Regions from separate parts of the Zhihengliuella alba genome, predicted to be linked through region 1. Evidence: riboswitches for the same ligand, from Rfam matches in the RefSeq annotation. Region 1 holds a riboswitch; the other holds the start of a gene.
The links. Region 1 has a riboswitch for thiamine pyrophosphate ahead of ABD784_RS03955 (3-oxoacyl-ACP reductase). Riboswitches for the same ligand answer to the same signal wherever they lie in the genome.

Region 1 (3,539 bases):
GTGGTGCTCGCCGAGCTCGGCCTGGACCTGGACGGGCCGCTCACCGCCGACCGCGCCGAGCAGATGCTCATGACGTCGCTCTCCGGCGGGCAGGCCTCGCGCGTGGGGCTGGCGGCGCTCCTGCTCTCGCGGTTCGACGTCGTCCTGTTGGACGAGCCGACGAACGACCTCGACCTGGACGGGCTCGAGCGGCTGGAGGAGTTCGTCCGCGGACTGCGCGGGGGAGTGGTGCTGGTCAGCCACGACCGCGAGTTCCTGGCCCGGTGCGTCACCCGGGTGCTCGAGCTGGACCTGGCGCAGGGCTCCAACCGGGTGTACGGCGGCGGCTACGACGCCTACCTCGAGGAGCGGGCGACCGTCCGGCGCCACCTGCAGGAGAAGTACGACGAGTTCGCCGAGAAGAAGGCCGACCTGGTCTCGCGGGCGCGCACCCAGCGGGAGTGGTCCAGCCAGGGCGTGCGGAACGCGATGAAGAAGTCGCCGGACAACGACAAGATCAAGCGGAAGGCGTCCACCGAGTCCAGCGAGAAGCAGGCGCAGAAGGTACGGCAGATGGAGAGCCGGATCGCCCGGCTGGAGGAGGTCGAGGAGCCGCGGAAGGAGTGGCAGCTGGCCTTCACGATCGGTGCGGCGCCGCGCTCGAGCTCGGTCGTCTCCACGCTCAGCGGTGCCGTGGTCCGGCAGGGCGAGTTCACCCTCGGCCCGGTGTCGCTGCAGGTCAACGCGGGGGAGCGGATCGGCATCACCGGTCCCAACGGTGCCGGCAAGTCCACGCTGCTGCGCACGCTGCTGGGCCGCCGCCGTCCCGACGAGGGGACCGCGAGCCTCGGCCCGAGCGTGCAGATCGGCGAGATCGACCAGGCGCGCTCGCTGCTGGCCGGGCCCGAGCCGCTGGCCGCCGCGTTCGAGCGCGTGCTGCCGGAGATGGCGTCCGGCGAGGTCCGCACGCTGCTGGCGAAGTTCGGGCTCAAGGCCGAGCACGTGAACCGTCCCGCCGGGGAGCTGTCGCCGGGGGAGCGGACCCGGGCCGGCCTGGCCGTGCTGCAGGCGCAGGGCGTCAACCTGCTGGTGCTCGACGAGCCCACCAATCACCTGGACCTGCCGGCGATCGAGCAGCTCGAGCAGGCGCTCGAGAGCTACGACGGGACCCTGCTGCTGGTCACCCATGACCGCCGCATGCTCGCGACCGTGCGGACGGACCGGCACTGGCGCGTCGAGGCCGGCACGGTCACGGAGGCCTGAGCGTCACGCAGGCGTCGCCGTCGTGATCCGCGCCTCGGCGGACCAGCGGCCGTGGTACGGTCCTCATGCAATGACTCGGGGCGCCACCAGCGGTGGCTGAGAGAGAACCCGTCGAACCTGATCCAGTTAGCACTGGCGTAGGGATGTCTGCAGCGATCCTCCGCGGGTCGCCCGGCGCGCGACGCCAGGGCGGCGCCGCCGAGCGTCCGCACGCGCCCTCGCCACCAGCAGAAGGGCACGCACATGACGACCACCGAAGCCGGCACCGCAGACCGCGGGGACGCCTCCACCACAGGCACCCCGGCCACCACGGCCGCGCCGCCGATCGCGGAGCAGACCGTCGTCGTCACCGGCGGGGCCCGCGGGCTCGGCCGGAGCATCACCGAGGCGTTCCTCCGCCACGGTGCCCGCGTCGTCGTGGGCTACCACTCCAGCCGGGACGCGGCCGAGGAGATCGCGGCCGCGCACCCCGGCCGGGCGGTGGTCGTCCGGGCCGACGTGCGGGACCGCGCCCAGGTCGACGCGCTCGTCGCACGCGGCCGCGAGGCCTTCGGCGCTCCCGTCGCCACGGTGGTCAACAACGCCCTGGTCGACTTCTCCTTCAACGGCGACGCACGCGCCCGCGCGCACGAGATCGGCTTCGACGCCTTCGCCGACCAGTTCTCCGGCGCCGTCCAGGGCGCCGTGAACGTGGTGCAGGCCGCTCTGTCCGACTTCGACGCCCTCGGCTCCGGCCGTGTGGTCAACATCGGGACCAACCTCTTCCAGAACCCCGTGGTCCCGTATCACGACTACACGGCCGCGAAGGCCGCCCTGCTGTCGCTGACGCGCACCTTCGCCGCCGATCTGGGCCCGCGCGGGGTCCGGGTCAACATGGTCAGCGGCGGCCTGCTGCGCACCACGGACGCCAGCGCCGCGACCCCGGAGGCGGTGTTCGACGCGATCGCGGCGGGGACCCCGCTGGGCTCCGTCACCACGCCGGAGGAGTTCGCCGACACCGTCCTCTTCTTCGCGTCGCCGTGGTCCCGGGCCGCCACCGGGCAGAACCTGGTGGTTGACGGCGGACTGGTGAACAACTGATGGGGGACGACGCCGCCGTCCGCCCGAGCATCCACCTGAACCTCTTCGCCTTCGGCTGCGGGCACCACGCCGCCGCCTGGCGAGCGCCCGACTCGAGCGTGGACCGGCTGGGCGACATCGCCTACTGGGAGGAACTGGCCCGCACGGCCGAGCGCGGCGGCCTCGACGCGATCTTCCTCGCCGACGGCCAGTCCGTGGGCCTGGACGGCATCGACCGCGGCCCGCGCTGGTTCCTGGAGCCCATCACCACCCTCGCCGCCCTCGCGCGGGCGACCGAGCGGATCGGCCTGGTCACCACGGTCTCCAGCACGTTCTGGACGCCGTTCCACGCCGCCCGGCAACTGGCCGGGCTCGACCACATCTCCGGCGGCCGGGCCGGCGTCAACGTCGTGACGTCCATGACCGATGAGGAGGCCCGCAACCACTCCATGCCCGCGCTGCCCGGCCACGCCGAGCGGTACGGCCGGGCCGAGGAGTTCGTCTCCGCCCTGACCGCGCTCTGGGACTCCTGGCCCCGTTCGGCGATCCTCGCCGACGCGGACGGCGCCTACGTCGACACGGAGCAGCTGCGGCCCGTGAACCACCGCGGCGAGTGGTTCGACGTCGCCGGCCCGCTCAACGTGCCCCAGCCGCCGCAGGGGCGCCCGGTCCTGTTCCAGGCCGGCGCGTCCGGGCCGGGGCGCGACCTCGCGGCCCGGTACGCGGAGGGGGTCTACGCCGTGGCCTGGGACCTCGAGTCCGCGCGCGCCTACCGGGAGGACGTCCGCGACCGCGCCAGGCGCCTGGGCCGGGACCCCGACGACGTCGTCGTCATGCCCGGGCTCGTCACCTTCGTCGGGGCCACCGAGGCCGAGGCGCGCGAGCGCCAGCGAGCCCTCAACGAGCTCCTGCCCGTGGAGGACTCGCTGCGCCAGCTCGCGTTCTTCGTCGGGACAGACACGTCCGGCTGGGAGCTCGATGCACCAGTGCCGCCGCTGCCACCGCTCGAGGAGTTCACCGGGCCGCAGGGCCGCTACGCCACCGTGCTGCGGATCATCGAGTCCAAGCGGCCGACGGTCCGCGAGCTCCTCGGCTATCTGGCCGCCGGCGGCGGGCACGCCACCTTCGTCGGCACCCCGGAATCGGTCGCCGACGAGATCGAGCGGTGGGTCGACGCCGGGGCCGCCGACGGCTTCAACCTCATGCCGCCGGCCCTGCCGCAGGGGATCGAGGACTTC
Region 2 (3,539 bases), on a different contig from region 1:
AACGCCGTCGCCCCGGTCCGCTCGAGGACACGCACGACGGCGTCGCGCACCTCCTCGACCCCGTCCGGGTCGAGGTTGGCCGTGGGCTCGTCGAGCAGCAGCAGCGAGGGGCGCATCGCCAGGATCCCGGCGAGCGCCAGACGCTGCTTCTGGCCGCCGGAGAGCGAGCTCGTCGGGTGGTCGAGCGGGAGATCGCCGAGTCCGACGGCGTCGAGCGCCTCGCGGACGCGCGGCCAGATCTCCTCGCGCGGCACGGCGAGGTTCTCGGCGCCGAACGCGACGTCGTCGCCCACCTTGGACTGGACCACCTGCGTCTCCGGGTCCTGCTGCATCAGGCCGGTCGTGGCAGCGCCGGTCACGGCTGCTCCGGCCACGCCGGTCCCTGAGCCGAGCTCTGAGCCGTTCCCGGTCGCGCGGACCGGAGCCCCGCCGACGGCCAGGGAGCCGGTCGACTCGGCCTCGTCGTCGTCCGCGTGGAGCACCCCCGCGAGGGCGTGCAGCAGCGTCGACTTGCCGGCCCCGGACGGCCCGACGAGCAGGACCCGCTCGCCCGGCGCGACCCGGAAGTCGACGCCGGCGAGCGCGGGCCGCTCCCGGCCCGCATGCCGCCAGCCCCAGTCGGACGCGACGACCTCGGCGCCCGCGGTCCCGTCCCGGTGCGGCGCGCCACCGAACTGTGGAGCATCCCCGCACTGGCTCGCGATCCTTCCGTCCGCGTCCTCGCGTCCGTCCTCTGTACTGAGCCTCTGCGGGCTCGTCACTTCTGGACTCATCGCCATGCCCTAGCCGGCGACCGGTTCCTGCGCCGCCCTCCGCGAGGCCAGCGAGGAGAGCGCCCCCGTCCGGGCGATCGCGCGGGTGGCGATCCAGGAGAGGAGCCCGGCGATCAGGAGGCCGGAGAGCACGGCGAAGCCCATGTGGGCGAACTTCATCGGCAGCGTGTACATCGGGTACCAGTTGGAGATGAAGAGGTCGTTGACCGTGCCGAAGACGGCCATGCCCGCTCCGGCCACCATCGCCGCGGGCAGCCCCCAGCGGCGGTAGCGCAGGGAGGCGAACACGGCCTCGGCCCCGAGTCCCTGCAGCAGCCCGGACATCAGGACGGTCAAGCCCCACTGGGAGCCCATGAAGGCGGAGATGACGGCGGCGAGCAGCTCGCAGTACAGGGCCGCGCCGGGCTTGCGGATGATCAGCGCGCCGAGCACGCCGGGGAACAGCCACATGCCCATGACGATGCCGGACGACGGCGGGAACGCCGCCCACAGGAAGTCGAGCCCTGCGTAGGACATGTTCCAGGCCCAGAAGATCACGCCGGAGACGACGGCGATGACGGACGCCACCACGATGTCGACGACGCGCCACGCGGCCTTGGGCGCCTTGGCGGCGGGCCCGGCCGTGGAATTGATCGGTGTTGCCATGTTCTTCCTCCTTGAGGTCAAGGAGGGGAGGGTGCCGCTGGGCACCCCAAGAGCTCGACTCCCTTCGCCGGTACTAGCCGGAGCAGGTTCGAGGGTCTGCGTCTGTGCGCACTCTCAGCGTTCTGCCGTCGGCCGGTCTCCCGGCGCTGACGACGGCGAACGCTCCCCTGTCGTATCTGGTGAGGCTAAGTTTAGCGCCGCGTTATGCTGAGTTGGTAATCGCAGGTCGCCAGCAAGAGATACGGGAGTCGCCCGCATGAAACTGATCCTGAAAGCGCTCGGCGCGTTGGTGTCCGTCGCAGCCGGCATCGCCGGTTCCAAGCTCCTCGACGGGCTCTGGCGCAAGGCCACGGGGCAGCCCGCACCTCGCCCCGGCGACAAGGAGGCCGTGGCCGAGGCCTCGTTGCGCCAGGCGCTCGGCTTCGCCATCGCGTCGTCGGTGGTCACTGCGGTGATCCAGGTCCTCACCAAGCGCGGGACCGACGGTGCCATCGCGTACCTGCGCCGCACCGCGGACGAGGTCTGAGACCTTCCTCCCGGCGGGGCCCACGAGCCCCCGGCGCCTCCCGGTGCCGTTAGCGCGGTCGACTGTCGTCGGCCGCGCTTTCGCGTTCCGGGCCGGACTCCCGGTCGTCCGGCGCGGCCTGGTCGTGCAGCGCGCCCCCGTGGTGATGCGCGGCCCGGTCGCGTTCCCGCCCGGCGGCGTGCTCGACGACGTCGCCGAGGTCGTCGTTGACGAGCATCGAGCGGCGGAGGTGCTTGGTGCGATACCCCGCCCGGCCGACCATGTGGGCGCTGACCGGCGCGGTGACCAGCTGCAGCAGCCACGCCAGGACCAGCACCGGCACGGCGCTCCACGATCCGATCTGGAGGGCGACGGCGGCCAGCATCAGGAGCAGCCCGAGGACCTGCGGCTTCGTCGCCGCATGCATGCGGGACATGAGGTCGGGGAAGCGCAGCATGCCGACGGCCGCGGCGAGCGACATGAGGGCTCCGACGACGAGGAAGACCGCCGTCGTCGCGTCGCGGAGGGTGACCCAGAGGCTGGCGTCGGGCATCAGGTGTTCCTCCGGTCCGTCACGTAGCGCGAGATGGTCACCGTGCCGATGAAGCCGACCACGCAGGCGACCACCACGAAAGCCATGTGGTTGAGGTGCCCGTTCACGGCCATGTCCACGCAGAGCGCGGCCATGATGATCGCCAGCAGCACGTCCATGGCGATCGCGCGGTCCAGGATGGACGGTCCGCGCATCAGCCGGATGATGACGAGCACGGCGGCCAGGCTCAGCAGGATCCCCGCGGTCCACGCGGCAGCGGTCAGCATCATGAGACGTCCTCCTGTCCGCGGGCGGCCTCGAGGGTCGGCTGGGCCGGCGGCTCCGCCCGCCCGGCCTCCTCGTCGCGGACGCGCCGGACCTCCTCCGGGGTACCGATGATCCGGATGATCAGTTTCTCCGTGTCCAGCACGTGCCGGCGGAACCGCTCCGCGCTGTCCGGTCCGGACTGGTTGAGCACGTGCATGTAGAGGGTCCCGGTCCCCCGGTCCACCTCGACGACGAACGAGCCCGGGATCAGCGTCATCGTGTGCCCCGTGGCGGTCACCATGAGGTCCTCGCGGGCGCGCAGCCGGACGGCGACGACGGCGCTGCGGATGCGCGGCCCGTACCGGAGGGACCACCAGAGCACCTGGAAGCTGGCCACGGCCACCTCGCCCACGAACTTGACGATGAACACGAGCGCCCACCAGACATTGAACCGGCCCGTGAGCCGCACCGGCGGCAGGCGGAACAGCGAGACGATCCCCGTCGAGATGAGCAGGCCGAAGATCAGGTTCCCGAGGGAGAAGTCCCGCCAGAGCGCGCCCCAGACCAGCATCATGCCGATGAGGAGCGGCAGTTCGACGGCGAAGCGCCGCCGACGCTGCCGCGCTCGGGCCCGGAGGCGGGACCACCGGCGGCCGGCCTGCGCGTCGCCTGCGTTGCTCATCGTCCGCCCCCTCCCTGCTCGGAGCCGGATCCTTGCTCGGGCTCGCCATCGATATTGCCCTCGACGACGTCGACCGGTGCCTCGCCGTCGTACGATCCCTCGCCGAGGACCGCCTCGATGTAAGGTTTGCGCTCG

Region 2: another riboswitch for thiamine pyrophosphate. It lies ahead of ABD784_RS08500 (ECF transporter S component); the one in region 1 lies ahead of ABD784_RS03955 (3-oxoacyl-ACP reductase).

The regions. Positions count from the first base shown of each region.
Region 1 is NZ_BAABCJ010000001.1:889,152-892,690, reverse strand. It holds gene ABD784_RS03960 (ABC-F family ATP-binding cassette domain-containing protein) at 1-1,242, shown strand, start outside; TPP riboswitch at 1,309-1,403, shown strand; gene ABD784_RS03955 (3-oxoacyl-ACP reductase) at 1,486-2,322, shown strand; gene ABD784_RS03950 (LLM class flavin-dependent oxidoreductase) at 2,322-3,539, shown strand, end outside.
Region 2 is NZ_BAABCJ010000002.1:611,157-614,695, forward strand. It holds gene ABD784_RS08495 (ATP-binding cassette domain-containing protein) at 1-773, opposite strand, end outside; gene ABD784_RS08500 (ECF transporter S component) at 783-1,418, opposite strand; TPP riboswitch at 1,461-1,597, opposite strand; gene ABD784_RS08505 (DUF4235 domain-containing protein) at 1,675-1,944, shown strand; gene mnhG (monovalent cation/H(+) antiporter subunit G) at 1,994-2,476, opposite strand; gene ABD784_RS08515 (monovalent cation/H+ antiporter complex subunit F) at 2,476-2,745, opposite strand; gene ABD784_RS08520 (Na+/H+ antiporter subunit E) at 2,742-3,404, opposite strand; gene ABD784_RS08525 (Na+/H+ antiporter subunit D) at 3,401-3,539, opposite strand, start outside.